Linked DNA regions of Aromatoleum aromaticum EbN1. Each later gene encodes a partner of the first gene's protein in a complex. Links are inferred from orthologs where the notes say so. Each region holds a gene or a part of one and is shown in the gene's direction. Other genes may lie near its edges.

Region 1 (8,783 bases):
TCGCCGGGCGTCACCTCATCATCGTCGCCGTCGCAGTGTTCGCGGGGGTGGCCGGTTTCCTGGTTTCCCGCGGCACGTCCGATCCGGTCCCTGCCGCGCAGGTCGATCCGGCGGCCGGGAACGCGATTCTCGCGCTGACGCTGCCTGATTCGAGCGGCGAGCTGCAGGCACTGCAGCAATGGCGCGGCCGCGTGCTGGTGGTCAACTTCTGGGCGACGTGGTGCCCGCCGTGCCTGACGGAGATTCCGGACTTTGCCGCGGTCAGCCGCGGCTTCGCCGATTCCCCGGTCCAGTTCGTCGGCCTCGGCATCGACAAGGCCGAGAGCGTGCGAAAGTTCCGCGAAGAGCATGACGTCCCGTATCCACTCCTGATCGGCACGCCGCAAACGCTGGAGCTGACGAGGGCGCTCGGAAATGCCGTGCAGGCGCTGCCTTACACGATCATTTTCGATCGTGCCGGAAAGATCGCGCACATCAAGCTCGGCACCTTGAATCGTAGTGAACTAGAAGGCAAAATCCGCGCACTCCTCGACCAGTAATTCACCGGAGCGCGCCGCGTGGCACTGGACAAAATGCGCCTAATTGCGGCAAACTTGCCGGCATGACGCGCCAAAAACGCAGTAAAAACCCAGATGCCGCGCCCCCGCCGCAGCCCCGGATCCTGGTCCTGCACGGACCGAACCTCAACCTTCTCGGCACCCGGGAGCCTGACGTCTACGGCCACACGACGCTTGCCGACATCCACTCCGCGATGGAAGCCCGCGGACGCGCCGAAGGCGTCCTGGTCGAGTCGTTTCAGAGCAACCACGAAGGCCAGCTGATCGACCGGGTACAGGCATCGCCGTTGGAAGAGATCAGCTTCATCATCCTCAATCCGGCCGCTTACGCTCATACCAGCGTCGCGCTGCGCGACGCCCTCCTCGCGGTCGCGATCCCGTACGTCGAAGTGCATCTTTCCAACATTCATGCCCGGGACACTTTCCGGCATCACTCCTATTTTTCCGACTGTGCAGCCGGCGTGATCTGCGGACTGGGGCCGTACGGCTACCTCGCGGCGCTCGAATACGCGCTGTCGCAGCTGCGGAAACCCTGACACAAACCCCCGGGCGCCCCGTGCGGCGGCGCCCCGCTCGGAGAACAGCATGGATCTGCGCAAGCTGAAGAAGTTGATCGACCTCGTCCAGGAGTCGGGCATTTCCGAACTGGAAGTCACCGAGGGCGAAGAGAAAGTCCGTATCGCCAAACACAGCACCGCCCCCGTTTCGAACTACCTCGCGCAGATGCCGGCGAGCGTGCCGCAATTTGCGGCTGCCCCGGCTCCGGCGATCGTGCTGACCCCGCCGGTCGATGACGCACCCGAAGGCATGATCGTGAAATCGCCGATGGTCGGCACGTTCTATCGCGCCTCGGCGCCGGGTGCGAAACCCCTCGTCGACGTCGGCCAGGCCGTCGCCATCGGCGACCGCCTGTGCATCATCGAAGCGATGAAGCTGATGAACGAAATCGAATCCGAGTTCACCGGGACGGTGAAGGCGGTCCTCGTCGAAAACGCCCAGCCGGTCGAATACGGCCAGCCGCTCTTCATCATCGCCTGAACGCCCTCATGTTCGAAAAGATACTGATCGCCAACCGTGGTGACCAGCCGCCGGCAGGCGGCGCAGCGGCGCAGCCAAATCGCGCGGTACGCGCAGCGTCCGAGCGCGATTTCGCCGCGGAGGCACCCCATGTTTGAAAAGATCCTGATTGCCAACCGCGGCGAAATCGCGCTGCGCGTGCTGCGCGCGTGCCGCGAGCTGGGTATCCGCACCGTTGCGGTGCACTCGGTCGCGGACACCGAAGCGAAGTACGTCAAGCTCGCCGACGAGTCGGTGTGCATCGGTCCGGCGCAATCGGCGCTGAGCTACCTGAACGTCCCCGCGATCATTTCGGCAGCCGAAGTCACCGACGCCGAAGCCATCCATCCGGGCTACGGTTTCCTGTCCGAGAACGCCGACTTCGCCGAACGCGTCGAGCAGTCCGGCTTCGTCTTCATCGGCCCGCGCTCCGACACGATCCGGCTGATGGGCGACAAGGTCAGCGCCAAGGATGCGATGAAGGCCGCCGGAGTGCCGTGCGTGCCGGGTTCGGAAGGCGCGCTGCCCGAGGAACCGAAGGAGATCGTCAAGATCGCCCGCACCGTCGGCTACCCTGTCATCATCAAGGCGGCCGGCGGCGGCGGCGGTCGCGGGATGCGGGTCGTCCACACCGAGGCGGCGCTGCTCAACGCGGTCGCGACGACCCGTGCCGAAGCCGAGGCGGCGTTCGGCAACCCGATCGTCTATATGGAAAAATTCCTCGAGAACCCGCGTCACATCGAGATCCAGGTGCTCGCCGACGAACATGGCAACGCGGTCTATCTCGGCGAACGCGACTGCTCGATGCAGCGCCGCCACCAGAAAGTCATCGAGGAAGCTCCTGCGCCGGGCATCGATCGCAAGGCCATCGCGAAAGTCGGCGAGCGCTGCGCCGAAGCCTGCCGCACGATCGGTTACCGCGGCGCGGGCACGTTCGAGTTCCTCTACGAGAACGACGAGTTCTACTTCATCGAGATGAACACGCGCGTGCAGGTCGAGCATCCCGTCACCGAGATGATCACCGGCATCGACATCGTGCAGGCGCAGATCCGCATCGCGACCGGCGAAAAGCTGTGGTTCCGCCAGCGTCACGTCGAATTCCACGGCCACGCGATCGAGTGTCGCATCAACGCCGAGGATCCGTTCAAATTCACGCCCTGCCCGGGAAAGATCACGAACTGGCACACGCCGGGCGGACCTGGCATTCGCGTCGATTCGCACGTCTATAACGGCTACACGATCCCGTCGCATTACGATTCGATGATCGGCAAGCTGATCGCGTTCGGCGACACGCGCGAACAGGCGATCCGACGGATGCGGATCGCGCTGTCGGAAATGGCGGTCGAAGGCATCAAGACGAACGTGCCGCTGCACCAGGAGCTGATGCTCGATGCACGTTTCGTCGAGGGCGGCACGAGCATCCATTACCTGGAGCACAAGCTCGCCGAACGCAACGAAGTCAAGAATCTTGCCTGAGCAGGCCGCGGACGCGTACATCATGTGGATCTCGGTAACTTTGCAGGCCGAAGCGCACAAGGCCGAAGCGCTGTCCGAGGCGCTGATGGACGCCGGCGCGCTGTCGATCAGCATCGAGGACGCCGACGCCGGCACCGACGCCGAGAAGCCGCAGTTCGGCGAACCCGGGCATCATCCGGTCGGGCTGTGGGATCACAGCCGCGTAATCGCGCTGTTCGATGCCGACGCCGACCTCACCGTCGCCCTCGCCCGCGCGGCTGCCGACGCCGGCTTCGATGCGGTGCCGCCTTTCACGCTCGAAGAGATCGCCGAGCAGAACTGGGTGCAGCTCACCCAAAGCCAGTTCGAGCCGATCCGCGTCACCGATCGGATGTGGATCGTGCCGTCGTGGCACGCCGCGCCCGACCCGGCGGCGATCAACATCGAGCTCGATCCCGGCATGGCTTTCGGCACCGGCTCGCATCCGACGACGCGCCTGTGCCTGGAGTGGCTGTGCGACGCGGTGCAGCCGGGCGACAGCGTGCTCGACTACGGCTGCGGCTCGGGCATTCTCGGCATCGCGGCAGTGCGCCTCGGGGCGGGCGACGTGCTCGGCATCGACATCGACGACAAGGCGCTCGACGCCGCGCACGATAACGCCGCGCGCAACCACGTCGCGCTGCGGCTGCAGCACTCCCGCCAGCCACTCGACGCGCGCTTCGACGTCGTCGTCGCCAACATCCTGACGAATCCGCTGTGCGTGCTGGCGCCGCTGCTCGCCGCCCGGGTCGCTCCCGGCGGCAGAATCGCGCTGTCCGGCGTGCTCGAAACCCAGACCGAACAGGTGATCGCGGCATACGCGCCGTTCCTGCCGTTGCGCGTCGGTGCGGTACATGAAGGCTGGGCGCGGCTCGAAGGCGGCTCTCCGCGACAAACCGGGAGCCAGTGATGTTCGCGCGCTGCCCGGCCTGCCAGACGGTATTCCGGGTGCAGCCCGAGCAACTGCGCGCGCATCGCGGCGAAGTGCGCTGCGGACGCTGCTATGCGTCGTTCAATGCGCTCGATCGCGTGCTGCACGTCGCGCCCGCCGTATCGGCACCCACCCCACCCGCAATTTCCCAACCGCCCGCTGCCGCAGCGCCCCGCCCTGTCGAATCGGTTCCGGAGCGCGACGACCGCTTCTTCATCCTCGACGACCTGCCTTCGGCTCCGGAAGTGACACGACAGGGGGCTGATGACCGAACAGAGTTCGAGGCACGCGATCACCGCGAACCCGTCGTGCCACGCGACGGGCATTTTTCCAGCGCAACGGACGCCACAGCGGCCGAAGGTCACCCCGTGCCGCCGATCCGGCGCACGCGCGTCGTCGGCATCGCGCCGACACCGCTCGGCGCCCCCGCTGCGCCCGCAAGCGCGGCACTGCCGAAGCGCCAGGATGACGAACCGCCGACCGCATCCGCTTCCTCCCGCGCGGGGGCAACCGATGCGGCGCACGACCGCGAACATCTCGACGCGACCTACGGCCCGCCGGCTTCGTCCGGCAGGCGCTGGCTGTCCGGACTGGGAGTCGGCATGCTGCTTGGCACGCTGGCGGTGCAGAGCGCCTTTGTCTTCCGTGACGACATCACCCGCAAGTGGCCGCAGTTGCGCCCCGCCTATCTCTCCGCGTGCGCGCACCTGAAATGCACGCTCCCGCTGCCGCGCCTCGCCGGTGCGATCAGCATCGAAGCTTCCGAACTGCAGTCGGAGCCGGGGCGCGTCGCGCGCTTCGTGCTGAACGCGACGATCCGCAACCGCGCTCCTCACCCTCAGGCGTATCCGCATCTCGAACTGACGCTGACCGACGTCCAGGACCAGCCGCTCGTGCGCCGCGTGCTCGGGCCGGCGCAGTGGCTCCCCGCCGGCTTCCTCGAACAGGGAAGCGCCGAACAAAAATTCGACACCGGACGCGACATCGTCGTGCAATTGCCGTTCGAGGCACCGGGCGTCGAAGCCACCGGTTACCGGGTCTATGCTTTCTATCCGTGAACCGGCCTGACCGCACGCGCTCGAGCGGCTGCCGAGCCCGTCTTCGACAACCTGGAATCCCGATGCAACATCTCTCCCCGGACACCCGCAAAAGCCCGTTCAAAGGCAAGACCGGCCTGATGCGGATCTGGAACGCCTTTCGCTACTCGTTCGCCGGCCTGCGCGCCGCATTCGAGCATGAAGACGCGTTTCGCCAGGAATGCCTGCTTGCCGCAGTGCTGATCCCGCTCGCGCTCTTCATGCCGACCGGCGGTGCGGGCAAGGCACTGCTCGTCGGCAGCGTGCTGCTGCTGCTGATCGTCGAACTCGTCAACTCCGCGATCGAAGCGACCGTCGATCGCGTCTCGCTGGAGCATCACCTGCTGGCCAAGCGAGCGAAAGACATCGGCAGCGCGGCGGTGCTGCTCGCGCTGGTCAATCTCGCGATAGTCTGGGGACTGGTGATCTTCGGTTGAAGCCGCTGGGCAAGGAGTGCGCGCGGCATGGCAGTGGCCAAGAGGCTGTTTGAGCGAAAGGTGGCGTGAGAAGAAACACCCGTGCTACAGGCGCCGGGCGCTTGCCACGCGGCGACAGCCACGGCCGGTTCTTCACCACGGCACTCGACTTGATATGTTTTTAATATTAAAAACGTATCAATCAGATATTGATTCCATTGTTTTTCCAGCAGTTTTCCTGCTATTTTGATTTTTACACTTTTACAGGAAAACGCTCATGAAGGCGCTTGATCATCAGCAACAGCTCTTCATGGTCGAATCCGACCAACTTTACCGTACGTGGATCGAAGCGCTCAGGCACGCCCGCTCCTATCGCTACGGCATGCGCTGGGTGTCGTCGAAAGGGCGGCAATACCTCGTGCGACGACACGACGCACGCGGCAATGGCAAGTCGCTCGGCCCACGCAACACCGAAACAGAAGCCACCTTTGCCGCGTTTACCGAAGGCAAGGCGCGCGCCGATGCGCGTTTGCAGCAGTTGTCGCGACGCATGAAGGAACAGGCCCGGTTAAACAAGGCCGCCCGGCTGGGCCGGCTGCCGACCATCGTCGGCGAGGTATTGCTGGCACTGGCAGCCTCGAATGTGGCGCGGGATTTCTGCGTGGTCGGCACACACGCGATTCACGGTTACGAGGCCATGGCCGGTGTGCACTGCCAGATGGAGTTGCTGGCGTCGGGCGATGTGGACCTCCTTTACGACCCGCGCCGACGACTTGCCCTCGTGACGGACAAACTGGAGGGTGACGGCCTGCTGGGCCTGCTGCAGAAGGTCGACGCCAGCTTCGAAAGGCTGCCGGACACCCGCTTTCGCGCTGCCAACAGCAATGGTTTCATGGTCGATCTCATCATCCCCGAACGCGACTTGCAGATCACGGAGGCCGTCACCTTCGGCGCCGACGATCTCGTCGCGGTCGAAGTCCCCAACCTGCACTGGCTCGTCAATGCACCAAAGCTGGACGTGGTCGCCATCGCCGCCAATGGCGCACCGGTAATGATGCGCGTCCCCGACCCGCGCGCCTTCGCCCTGCACAAGGCCTGGCTATCGCAGCAACCGGACCGCGAACCGGTCAAGAAGCGCCGTGACCGTGCACAAGCCGTGATGGTTGCAGCACTGGTGCAGACCCACCTGCCGGCGCTGCCCTTCGACACCGCCAGTCTCAAATTCTTCAGCGTCGACATGCTCGCCCGCGCGCGCAGCGCCATCGAGCAGGATTCAGACATCCGACTACCTGGAATCGATTTTTAGAACATGACCACGCTCATCAGTTTCTCGGCAGGGGCCGTGCTTTCTTCGTGCGCGCTTCGTCGTTTGAACGTAACCGTTCAGACCTCACCCGGATTTTCATTGGTTGCCCGGCGTAGTCTTGCGGGATAACGCCGGCTTCGAAGACGGCGTAATGCGATAAAGCTGAGCGATCATGACCTGCGACAGATGGACGAGGGGGCGCGATCGGGGCAAGAATGAGACGGGGGTGTCATTCGGCTGCAACCCCTCCCGGGCCCCGAGTGGCTTGCCGACCCGGGAGCGAAAAGACGCCACCGATGGCGTCAGCGCGTGACCCGCGTCGTGCCGGCGTCCCGCACCAGGCGAACACGTTCGCCGAGGCGGAAGTTCTCGCCGCCGTCCTCCTGCACCACTGCGAGCACCTGGCCGTTCTCGAGCCGCACGGTGACTTCGACGCCCGCCTGGCGCGTCGCACCTTCCTCGACCGCAGCACCTGCCAGACCGCCCGCCACCGCGCCAATCACCGTCGCGATCGCCTGCCCCCGCCCGCCGCCGACGCCGCTGCCTGCGATTCCGCCGACCGCCGCACCCGCAACCGGCCCCACCGGCGTCTTCGTGCCTTCGAGCTTCACCGCCCGCACCGCTTCGACCGTTCCGTACTGGACGACCATCGTGCGCCGCGCCTCGCCGCGCTGGTACGCGCCCCCGCCGAGTCCCGACGCGCAACCCGTCACACCGAGCGCCGCGACCAAAGCCGCGACCAGCGCCAGCCGTTGCGTTTTACTACGATTCAGATTCACTCTCATCCCGCTCACCATAACGCCTCTCCAAATGCTGCCGCATACCGTTCGGCAATGTCGTTGCGCGCGGGCGCATGGTTCTGCCCGCCGCGGTACCCGATCTTGATCGCCCCCATCACCGACGCGAGCCGCCCCGTCCGCTGCCAGTCGTAGCCGTTCGCAATGCCGTAAAGAAGCCCCGCGCGATACGCGTCGCCGCAGCCGGTCGGATCGACCAGCTGGTCGGGCGCGACACAGGGAATCGCGACGCACCGGCCTTCCGCGTAGATCTGCGAGCCTTCCGGCCCGAGCGTCACAACCAGCGCTTCCACCTCTTCGGCGAGCTCGGCGAGCGTGCGCCCGGTCTTCTCGCTCAGCAGCTTCGCCTCATAGTCGTTGACCGTGCAGTAACGAGCCAGTTTCAGGCATTCCAGCAGCTCGCCGCCGGAAAACAGCGGCATCCCCTGCCCCGGGTCGAACACGAACGGGATCCCCGCCTCGGCGAACTGCGACGCGTGGTTCAGCATGCCGTCGCGCCCGTCCGGCGAGACGATGCCGAGCTTCACGCCCGCAGCGTCCTGCACGCGGTTCAGGTGCGAATGGTTCATCGCCCCCGGGTGGAACGCGGTGATCTGGTTGTCGTCCAGGTCCGTCGTGATGAAAGCCTGTGCGGTGAATGTGGCGGGCACGTGCGTGACGTGATCGTCGCACAGCCCGAGCTCGCGCAGCCGTTCCCGGTACGCTCCGGCGTCGTCGCCGACCGTCGCCATGATCAGCGGATCGGCGCCGAGCAGCTTGAGGTTGTAGGCGATGTTGCCCGCGCAGCCGCCGAACTCCCGTCGCATGTCGGGCACGAGGAACGACACGTTCAGGATGTGGATCTGTTCGGGGAGAATGTGGCTCTTGAAGCGATCATGAAAGACCATGATCGTGTCGTAGGCGACGGAGCCGCAAACGAGAATGGACATGGCGCACCTGCCGGACGGAAAAGGCGGCCATTATAGAACTCTTGCGCCCCCGCCCGCGGACCGACCCACAGGCGCAGGCGCATGCCAGAACAGCGGGACGCTCAGATCACCGCGCGCAGCTTCGCCGCCATCTCTTCGAGCGCCTCGCGCGGCGGATTCTTCGCCGGCCACGCCAGCGCCAGCCCGTCGCCTTCCCAGCGCGGCAGCACGTGGATGTGGAA
Region 2 (10,326 bases), 2.0 Mb from region 1 along the record:
GGATGGTCGAGGAGGGGGATTTCGCCGATATCGAGCCGGTATATTTCTCGACGTCCGCGGCCGGCGGCAAAGCGCCGGCCTTCGGCGGCCGGGAAGCGCCGCTGGCGCTGCAGGACGCGATGAACGTCGACATGCTGCGGCAGATGGACATCGTCATCACCTGCCAGGGCGGCGACTACACGAAAGCCGTGTATCCGCAGCTGCGGGCGGCCGGCTGGAAGGGCCACTGGATCGACGCGGCGAGTGCACTGCGGATGGAAGACAACGCGGTGATCGTCCTTGATCCGGTCAACCTCGATGTCATCAAGGATGCGCTCGCGAAGGGCGGTCGCGACTGGATCGGCGGCAACTGCACCGTGTCGCTGATGCTGATGGGCCTGGGCGGGCTCTTGAAGCATGGTCTGGTCGAGTGGATTTCGGCGATGACGTACCAGGCCGCGTCGGGAGCCGGCGCGCAGAACATGCGCGAGCTGCTCTCCCAGATGGGTGCGCTGCATGACGCAGTGAAGGCTGAACTCGCCGACCCCGCCTCAGCGATCCTCGACATCGACCGCAAAGTCGCCGAGACAATGCGCTCGGCCGGTTTTCCGGCGAAGAACTTCCGCGGCGTGCCGCTGGCGGGCAGCCTGATCCCGTGGATCGACGTCCCGGTGGAAAACGGCCAGTCGAAGGAAGAATGGAAGGGTGGGGCGGAATGCAACAAGATACTCGGCAACCCGCCGTTCCGTAGTGCCGGCAGCGTGCCGATCGACGGTCTGTGCGTACGCATCGGTGCGATGCGCTGTCATTCGCAGGGATTGACCATCAAGTTGCGCAAGGACGTGCCGCTGGATGAGCTCGGCGAGATCATCGGCACGGCCAACGACTGGGTGAAGGTCGTTCCGAACGAGCGCGAGATCAGCGAAAGGGAACTGACGCCGACCGCCGTGACGGGGACGCTCAGCGTGCCGGTCGGGCGCTTGCACAAGATGGCGATGGGGCCCGAATACCTGGGTGCCTTTACCGTCGGCGACCAACTCCTGTGGGGCGCAGCCGAACCCCTGCGGCGCATGCTGCGAATCCTGCTGTCGCAGTAAAATCGCCGGCCGGAATCGTGCCTGACGCGGTTCCGGCCCCAATTTGTCTCCTGCATGTCACGAACGCCGTTCGGGGGAGGCGTTCGCCGGTGAATTGCCTGGGCAACCAGAGAATTGCTGCGAATATTGAAACAAAATGTTAGATTGCGCGGAGCACAGCGAGCGCTCGCTTGCGTTCACGACGCCATCTTCCACGCAGCTTGGTGCCCTTGCAGGGTGCGGACGATATACAGTTATGAAGACCTCGCTCAAGGCTTCCCTGATCGCAGCCGCGATCGCCACGCTTCCCTCCGGCAGTCACGCTGCCGGCCTTGGCCCGATCAACGTTTTGAGTGCCCTCGGCCAGCCGCTCAGGGCAGAGGTCGAACTCAACGCGACATCGCAGGAAATGCAGTCGCTGACCGCCAGGATTGCGCCGGCGGAAGCATTTCGGCAAGCGAGCTTGCCGTATTCCCCCCTCATGAGCGCGCTGAAGCTGGCGGTGGAGAGCCGCGGAAACCGCGGGGTGGTGCGCATTTCGAGCGACCGTCCGCTCAACGATCCTTTCGTCGATTTGCTCATCGAGCTCGACTGGACTTCCGGACGTGTCATCCGCGAATACACTTTCCTGCTCGATCCGGCCCCGGCAGGAACGCCGCCTGCAGTCGTGGCGGAGGCTGTAGCAGCTCCGACTGTCGCCGCGTCGCCAGGAACGCAGCGTGCTGCGCCACCATCATATCCGCCGCTTTCGGGCACCTCGGCTCGCCCGGCCCGGCATGAGGTACGGCGTGGCGATACGCTGCATGGAATCGCCGAAGCCCATCGTCCCTCCGGTGCGAGCCTCGATCAGATGCTGGTGGCACTGTTCCGCGAGAATCCCGATGCGTTCGAGGGCGAGAATATAAACCGGATGCGGGCCGGTGCAATTCTCAAGGTTCCCTCGGAGACGGCAGTGAGCGCAGTGGAACCAGCCCGGGCGAACCGGGAAGTCGTCACCCAGGCAGCTGATTTCGCAGCCTATCGAAAACGGCTGGCCGGAACCGTGGCCGCACGCGCCCCAGCAAGCGAACCGGCAGCGTCTCGGGCTGGTGCCGGCGCGATCGTCGCAAGAGTCGACGAACCTGCGGGGCAGGGGGCAGGCGGCGATCAGGTAAAAGTGTCCGCTCCCTTGAATCCGGCCGGCGCCCAGGCGCTGGCCGCCGAGTCTTCGCGCCTGGCCCGGCTTCAGTCGCTCGAGGAAGAATTGGTCGTCCGGGACAAGGCCCTGGAGGAGGCGAACAGCCGGCTCGCCACGCTCGAGGCCAGCATCCGCGAAATGCAGAAACTGCTGGAAATTCGAAGCGAGGGCCTCGGAGAGTTGCAGCAGCGGGCTGGCGGCAGTGCCTCGGACGGTGGTGCATCGCAGGCCAATGGACTGGCGGCAGCGGCGCCGGCCGGGGGCGATAGCACACAACAGCGGGCTCTCGAGACCCAGGCTTCGCGACCGCTCGCGGATGAATCGAAACCCGAAGCGCGGCTTCCGCCACCCCAGGCGGCGGAAGTTGCGGCGCCGGTTGTCGAGCCCGATTTTCTCCAGAGCCTCGCTGACGATCCGAAACTGCTTGCGGCAGGGGGCGGTATTCTCGTGCTGCTTCTCGGCTATGCGGGAATCAAGGTGCGTGAACGGCGCAAGGGGGAGCAGGACAGTCGCGACGCACTGGGACTCATGAGCGAGTTGCCACTCGCTGCGGGCTTTGGGGCGGCCGGCGGGCAGAACGTGAACACCGGGGACGGCAGCATCCTCGATACCGATTTCAGCCAGTCCGGCCTCTCCGCAATCGATACCGACGAGGGAGTCGATCCCGTTGCCGAGGCCGATGTGTATATGGCATACGGACGGGACGCCCAGGCGGAGGAGATACTCCTCGATGCGCTCAAGGCAGACACTTCGCGTCTTGCGATACCGCTGAAACTGCTCGAAATTTATGCCCAGCGCAATAGCCCGAAGCAGTTCGAAGCGACCGCGTCGGCACTCTATTCCCGTACCGGGGGGGCGGGGCAGGACTGGGAGAAAGCGGCGGAGATGGGCCGGAGGATGGATCCGGACAATCCTCTCTACGGTGCATCGAACGCGGCTTCCCGCACCGCCGCCAACGAACTTCGGCCAGGTGCGGCCACGATCGGCATGCTCCCCCTTGCAGCGGCCGGCGCCAGGTCTGGTACCGTGGCGGCGGAAGCCGGCGATACCTCCCCGGATTTCGATCCATCTGCTGCGTCGTTGCCAGCAGCCTCCGACAGCGTCGAGCGACCGGGCGGGAGACTGGATTTCACCTCCTATTCTCAGGACGTGGGCGATATTTCGCCGGCAGATCCCCTCTCGCTCGAAACCGGATCGGAGCTGTTGAAGAATCCGTGGGAGCCCCCCGCCAGCGAAACCGGGGACAAACCGGACGCTGACGCGGGCGACATCACACTGGAGGCAACCGAGCTCGATCCGGTCGTCTTCGATACATTGGCGGAGATCGATGCCGTAGCGCTCGACTTCGATCTGGATGTCGGCCTCCCCTGGGGGGACGAAGCCCTGCCTGCGAGCGGCGACCAGAAGGGCGGCGCGGCAGTCGACGCCCTGTTGTCGAACGGCCCGGCTCCGGATCCTGGTTTTTCCGGTGAAGCCGGTGCTCCGTCAGCGGCTCGAGCACTTCCGAGTGCAACGGTCGTCAGCGACAGCGGCGCAGACCTGCCGGCCCTGATGCCGGACACCCACTTCGATCTTCCGTCGGATATCGAGGGACTGGTGCCGGATGCCGAAGCGACCGATTTCAATCTCGATACGCCAACGCTGATTTCCGGTGAAGCGTCCGGCGACGCAAGTCTCGCCGCTCAGGATCCGGAGGAAACGACATTCGACAGCAACCTTCTCGACTTCGATTTCGATTTCGACGATGCCACTCCGCAGTCCTCGGCCGTTGTCCCGGCGTTGGACCCGTCGAGCGTCCCTCTCGAGGCGCCCGGGCACGATGAACGCGAGATCCCGCCATTGCTGGAGGTTCCGGCGAGCGGCGGGTTGAGCGACGAGGCAATCCAGGAAGTCGATACCAAGCTTGAACTCGCACGGGCTTATGAGGAGATGGGCGACAAGGAAGGCGCGCGCGAACTGATCGACGAGGTGCTGCGCGAAGGCTCGCTCGCCCAGCGCGAAGCGGGAAAGCGCCTGCTGGAGCAGCTTGTCTGACTGCAACGCGGGTCGAGTTTTCGCTATTGCCCGGCTTTCACCGCAAAGCGGCTTCGGCATGCATGCAGGATTACTGATACTGATGTGGGCCGCCGGCGTCACGGCCATACAGGCCATGTCCGGCGTGTGGCTTCTGGCCGCGGTGATCGGGAGCGGGCTCGTTGCATCGCTGCTGGCGCCCGAGCGGAGTTGGCGCCTTGTGCGGCGGGTGCGCTTCCTGCTGCTTGCAATCGTTGTCTTTTTTGCCTGGTTCACGCCCGGTGAGGCGCTCGTGACGGACTGGCCCGTGGTGAGCCCGACCGGGGAAGGCGTGCTGCTGGCTGCGCAGCACGGCGGGCGACTCGTCGCAGTCGTGTTTTGCGTCGCCATCCTGCTCCAGCGGCTTTCCGTCGATCGCCTCGTCAGCGGCCTGTATGCGCTGTTACGGCCGCTGGAGTTTGTCGGCCTGCCGGCAAGCCGGCTCGCGGTTCGCCTGTTGCTCGTGCTGCGCTACGTCGAAGCCGGAGCCGAGCATGGCTGGACACACTGGCTCGACGAGGCCGACGTTCCGTCGGACGAAACGATCAGTGTCGTGCGGGAGCCCTTCGGCTTGCGCGAGATCGCAGTATCGGCGTTGTGCATCGCGCTGGGGGTGGCCTGGCTGGGGATCGTGAAGTGAGAATCGTGCTTGGCGTGGAATACGCCGGAAGTGCATTCGAGGGTTTCCAGAGCCAGGCCCATGGGCGGACGGTACAGGATCACCTGGAGGCCGCGATCGGACATATTGCCGCACATCCGGTACGTCTCCACTGCGCCGGCCGCACTGACGCCGGTGTTCATGCGACAGCGCAAGTCGTGCATTTCGATACCGAGTCGGTCAGGCCGAACTCCGGCTGGGTGCGCGGCGTCAACAGCCGCCTGTCTTCGCCGGTCGTCGTGCGCTGGGCGACCGAGGCTGGCGACGGATTTCATGCGCGTTTTTGCGCGGTGTCGCGCCGCTACCGGTACATCCTGCACAATTCGCCGGTGCGCCCCGCGCTTCTCGCTGGCCGCGTCGGATGGTTCCATCCGCCGCTGGACGAGATCGCAATGGCCGAAGCGGCGCGTTGCCTCGAAGGATGGCACGACTTTTCCGCATTTCGCGCCGCCGGTTGCCAGGCCAAGTCGCCGGTGAAGCTGATGCACGAAGTCCGGGTGCAGCGCGCCGGGGACTACGTCGTGTTCGATTTCTGGGCCAATGCCTTTCTCCATCACATGGTGCGCAACCTCGTCGGCGCCCTGGTGTACGTCGGCAAGGGACGCCACTCGGCCGCCTGGCTCGCAGAAGTGCTCGCGGCCCGTGACCGCAGCCTCGCCGCGCTGACGTTTTCCGCTGACGGCCTTTACCTGTGTGGCGTCGAGTATGCCCCGCACTGGTCTCTGCCGGGTGAAGGGCGTATCATCGTCGTTCCTCGTATTCCTTTCGTCTGAGTGGCCCGAACCCGTATCAAGATCTGCGGCCTGACCCGCGCCGAGGATGTCCGGTCTGCGGTCGAGGCTGGCGCCGATGCGATCGGGCTGGTGTTGTATCCGCCCAGTCCGCGCTTCGTGTCATTCGAGGCGGCTGCAGAACTTGCGGCGCTCATCCCCCCGTTCGTCACCACTGTAGGACTTTTCGTCAACCCCGCGCCGGCTTTCGTCGCCGAGGCGCTGCGCTGTGTCCCGCTGCAGCTGCTCCAGTTCCACGGTGACGAAGACGAGCACGAGTGCGCCCGGTACGGGCGTCCGTGGGTCAAGGCGGCGCGGGTGCGTCCCGGGGTCGATCTGGTAGAATTCTCGGCTTGCCATCCGGGTGCCTCGGGGCTGCTGCTCGACGCGTTCGTCGAGGGCTACGGTGGCGGTGGCAAAGTATTCGACTGGACCCTGATTCCTGCAGGCCTGGACAAACCTCTGATCCTTTCCGGGGGACTCGATCCCGAAAATGTCGGCGAGGCCATCCGTCGCGTCAGGCCGTGGGCCGTCGACGTGTCGAGCGGCGTGGAATCGGGCAAGGGGACCAAGGACGCGGCGCGCATCGCTGCGTTCATCGCTGGAGTTCGACATGCAGATGGCTGACGCGCCTTATCGTTTTCCCGACCCGAGCGGTCACTTTGGTCCTTACGGCGGCGTCTTCGTTGCCGAGACGCTGATACCGGCGCTGGACGAACTGCGTGCGGCATACGAAGCCTGTCGCGACGACCCGGCATTCATCACCGAGTTCGAGTACGAGCTCAAGCATTATGTCGGTCGGCCGAGCCCGATCTATCACGCCCGCCGCTGGTCGGACCTGCTCGGCGGCGCACAAATCTACCTCAAGCGCGAGGACCTGAACCATACCGGTGCACACAAGGTGAACAACTGCATCGGCCAGGCGATGGTCGCGCGGCGCATGGGCAAGCCGAGGGTGATCGCCGAAACCGGCGCGGGACAGCATGGCGTTGCCACGGCGACGGTCGCCGCGCGTTACGGCATGGAATGTGTCGTCTACATGGGGTCGGAGGATGTCAGGCGGCAGGCTGCCAATGTCTATCGCATGAAGCTGCTCGGCGCCACGGTGGTGCCGGTCGAGTCCGGATCGAAAACCCTGAAGGACGCCCTCAACGAGGCGATGCGCGACTGGGTCACGAACGTTCACAACACCTTCTACATCATCGGCACCGTTGCCGGGCCCCATCCGTATCCGCTGATGGTGCGCGATTTCCAGACCGTCATCGGGAAGGAATGCCTGCTGCAGATGCCGGAAATGACGGGGCGGCAGCCCGACTGCGTGATCGCCTGTGTCGGTGGCGGGTCGAATGCGATGGGCATCTTCCATCCTTACATCGACGTGCCCGACGTGCGCCTGATCGGCGTCGAGGCGGCAGGCGAGGGGATGGAATCGGGCCGCCATGCAGCCAGCCTCACCGCCGGCAAGCCCGGCGTCCTGCACGGCAACCGGACTTATCTGCTGCAGGATGACGACGGCCAGATCATCGAGACGCATTCGATTTCCGCCGGCCTCGATTATCCGGGCGTCGGACCCGAGCATGCGTGGCTCAAGGACAGCGGCCGCGCGGAATACGTGACCGTCACCGACCAGGAGGCGCTGAAAGCGTTTCATGACCTGTGCCGCCTGGAGGGCATCATTCCCGCGCTCGAGTCGTCGCACGCGCTCGCCTACGCGGCAAGGCTCGCGCCGACGTTGCCGAAGGACAAGATCCTGCTGGTCAATCTCTCCGGGCGCGGGGACAAGGACATGCACACCGTCGCCGAGAAATCCGGCATCCAGTTCTGAGCCTGACGAGTCGCCTCGCGACCCGCATTCCTGACACCGAATATGTCCAAAATCCAATCCACTTTTCAGCGCCTGCAAGTCACCGGGCGGCGGGCGCTGATTCCCTTCATCACTGCCGGCGATCCGGCACCGGAGCTGACGGTGCCGTTGATGAACGCGCTGGTCGAGGGAGGCGCCGACATCATCGAACTGGGCGTTCCGTTCTCCGACCCGATGGCCGATGGTCCGACGATACAGCGCGCCTCGGAACGCGCTCTGGCCAACGGCATGACCCTGCGCAGGGTGCTCGATACCGTTCGCGAGTTCCGCACCGGCAACGCCGAGACCCCGGTGGTCCTGATGGGGTACGCGAATCCGATCGAGGCGATGGGCGTCGAGCGGTTCGTGTCGGCCGCGCGCGAGGCGCAAGTCGACGGCGTGCTGATCGTCGACTACCCGCCGGAGGAGTGCGAGAGCTTCGCGCGGGCGGCAAAAGACGCCGGACTGGATCCGATCTTCCTCCTCGCGCCGACCTCGACCGAGCAGCGTTTCCGCGACGTCGCGAGAGTCGGCAGCGGCTACATCTACTACGTCTCGCTGAAAGGCGTCACCGGCTCCGCGACGCTCGATTTCGACGAGGTGGCGGCGCGCATTCCGCAGATTCGCGCGCAGGTCGGCATGCCGGTCGGCGTTGGCTTCGGCATCCGCGATGCCGAGTCGGCGCGGCGCATCGGCGAAGTGGCCGACGCGGTGGTGATCGGTAGCCGCATCATCGAGGAGATCGAGCGCAGCCCGCGGGATCGGCTCGCCGCCAATGTCACTGCCTTCCTCAGGGAAGTCCGCACGGCGCTCGACCAAGTCGAAGGGAGCGTGCGATGAGCTGGCTGCAGAAACTGTTGCCGCCCAAGATCAAGCGGGCGGAATCGGCTGCGCGCAAGTCGATCCCCGAAGGGCTGTGGAGCAAGTGCTCCGCATGCGAAGCGGTGTTGTACCGATCGGATCTCGAAAGCAACCAGATGGTGTGCCCGAAATGTGGACATCACCAGCGCCTGCGTGCACGGGCGCGCCTCGACTTGCTGCTCGATGCCGAGGGACGGTTCGAGATCGGCGCCGAAGTGGTGCCGGTCGACCCGCTGAAATTCAAGGATTCGCGCCGCTATACGGAACGCCTGTCGGCGGCGAGCGCAGATACTTCCGAAGCCGACGCGATGGTAGTGATGCAGGGCGCGATCCTGACCGTCCCCGTGGTCGTCGCCTGCTTCGAGTTCGAGTTTCTGGGCGGTTCCATGGGTTCGGTCGTCGGCGAGCGCTTCGTCCGCGGTGCCAAGGCTGCGCTCGACCAGCGGCTGCCGTTCATCTGCATCACGGCGACCGGCGGCGCGCGGATGCAGGAAGGCTTGTTCTCGCTGATGCAGATGGCCAAGACGACTGCGGCGATCACCCAGCTCGCCCAGCGCAAACTGCCGTTCATCACGCTGCTGACGGATCCGACGATGGGCGGGGTGTCGGCGAGCTTTGCGTTCATCGGCGACGTCGTGATCGCCGAGCCCGGCGCGCTGATCGGCTTCGCCGGTCCGCGAGTGATCGAGCAGACGGTGCGCGAAACCCTCCCGGAGGGGTTTCAGCGATCCGAGTTCCTGCTCGAAAAAGGCGCGATCGACCTGATCATCGACAGGCGCGAGATGCGGCCGAAGCTTGCCGAACTGCTGACGCTGCTGACGCGTCAGCCGGCGATCGGCGTATAGGCCAAGCGGAACGACGCCCGATGCGATCTCCCGAAACCCTGAAAGACTGGCTGGAACTGCTGGAGCGCCGCCCGGGACAGCCGATCCGGCTCGGCCTGGAGCGGGTTGCTCAAGTCCGGGACGCTCTCGACAGCCAAAGCCGCGCGGTGGTGATAACGGTCGGAGGCACGAACGGCAAGGGATCGACATGCGCGATGCTCGAAGCCATTCTGATCGCTGCAGGCTATCGCGTCGGGTGTTACACGTCGCCCCATTTGCTGGGTTATAACGAACGGGTGCGCATCGATGGGCGCGCAGTCGGCGATGAAGCGCTCGTTGCGGCTTTCAATCATGTCGAACGAGCGCGCGGCGACGTCCCGCTGACATATTTCGAACAGGGCACGCTCGCTGCATGGCATGCGTTCTGCCGCGAGCCGCTCGATGTGATCATTCTCGAAGTCGGCCTGGGCGGCCGCCTCGATGCGGTCAATGTGTTCGAGCCGGATTGCGCCATCGTCACCAGCGTTGCGATGGATCACATGGATTATCTGGGCGATAGCCGTGAGAAAATCGGCTTCGAGAAAGCGGGAATCTTCCGCTCCGCTCGCCCCGCGATCTGTTCCGATCCGCTGCCCCCGGAATCCTTGATCGCGCACGCCCGGCAGATCGGCGCCGATCTCCGGCTGGTAGGCCAGGATTTCGGGTTTTCGGGCGATCGCACGCAGTGGACCTGGTGGAGCCGGGGCGGCCCCCGTCGCGGAGGGCTCGCGTACCCGTCGCTGCGCGGGGCGAATCAGCTGCTCAATGCGGCAGCGGTCCTGATGGCACTGGAAACCTTGCGCGAGCGTATTCCGGTGTCGATGCAGGCGGTGCGCGAGGGGTTGATGCTGGTCGAACTGCCGGGGCGTTTCCAGGTGCTCGCGGGGAAGCCCTCGGTAGTGCTCGACGTGGCCCATAACCCCCAGGCGGCCGGAGTGCTGGCTGAGAATCTTTCCAACATGGGCTACTTTCCGGAGACGTGGGCAGTATTCGGCATGCTCGCCGACAAGGACGTTGAAGGGGTCGTCAGCCTGATTCGCGACAAGA

Evidence for each region.
Region 2: the proteins of accB (region 1) and accD are in contact, whole or in part, in a solved structure (PDB 8UXZ), measured with the Escherichia coli proteins. The link is inferred for Aromatoleum aromaticum EbN1 from one-to-one orthologs.

The regions. Positions count from the first base shown.
Region 1 is NC_006513.1:873,494-882,276, forward strand. The notes cover bases 110-2,868. They hold accB (acetyl-CoA carboxylase biotin carboxyl carrier protein), read left to right. Parts: upstream 110-1,142; coding sequence 1,143-1,595; downstream 1,596-2,868. Other genes in these bases: EBN1_RS04175 (TlpA family protein disulfide reductase), read left to right, coding at 110-539; aroQ (type II 3-dehydroquinate dehydratase), read left to right, coding at 602-1,093; accC (acetyl-CoA carboxylase biotin carboxylase subunit), read left to right, coding at 1,725-2,868. Also shown: more of EBN1_RS04175, read left to right, coding at 1-109; more of accC, read left to right, coding at 2,869-3,089; prmA (50S ribosomal protein L11 methyltransferase), read left to right, coding at 3,112-4,017; EBN1_RS04200 (DUF3426 domain-containing protein), read left to right, coding at 4,017-5,096; EBN1_RS04205 (diacylglycerol kinase), read left to right, coding at 5,159-5,551; EBN1_RS04210 (nucleotidyltransferase family protein), read left to right, coding at 5,808-6,836; EBN1_RS04215 (outer membrane lipoprotein), read right to left, coding at 7,139-7,621; EBN1_RS04220 (carbohydrate kinase family protein), read right to left, coding at 7,627-8,562; EBN1_RS04225 (HIT family protein), read right to left, coding at 8,664-8,783. UniProt on the Escherichia coli protein: This protein is a component of the acetyl coenzyme A carboxylase complex; first, biotin carboxylase catalyzes the carboxylation of the carrier protein and then the transcarboxylase transfers the carboxyl group to form malonyl-CoA.
Region 2 is NC_006513.1:2,818,784-2,829,109, forward strand. The notes cover bases 7,328-10,326. They hold accD (acetyl-CoA carboxylase, carboxyltransferase subunit beta), read left to right. Parts: upstream 7,328-8,391; coding sequence 8,392-9,261; downstream 9,262-10,326. Other genes in these bases: trpB (tryptophan synthase subunit beta), read left to right, coding at 7,328-7,537; trpA (tryptophan synthase subunit alpha), read left to right, coding at 7,580-8,395; folC (bifunctional tetrahydrofolate synthase/dihydrofolate synthase), read left to right, coding at 9,282-10,326. Also shown: asd (aspartate-semialdehyde dehydrogenase), read left to right, coding at 1-1,076; EBN1_RS13435 (motility hub landmark protein FimV), read left to right, coding at 1,312-4,266; EBN1_RS13440 (CbiQ family ECF transporter T component), read left to right, coding at 4,325-4,924; tRNA pseudouridine(38-40) synthase TruA, read left to right, coding at 4,921-5,715; EBN1_RS13450 (phosphoribosylanthranilate isomerase), read left to right, coding at 5,716-6,339; more of trpB, read left to right, coding at 6,326-7,327.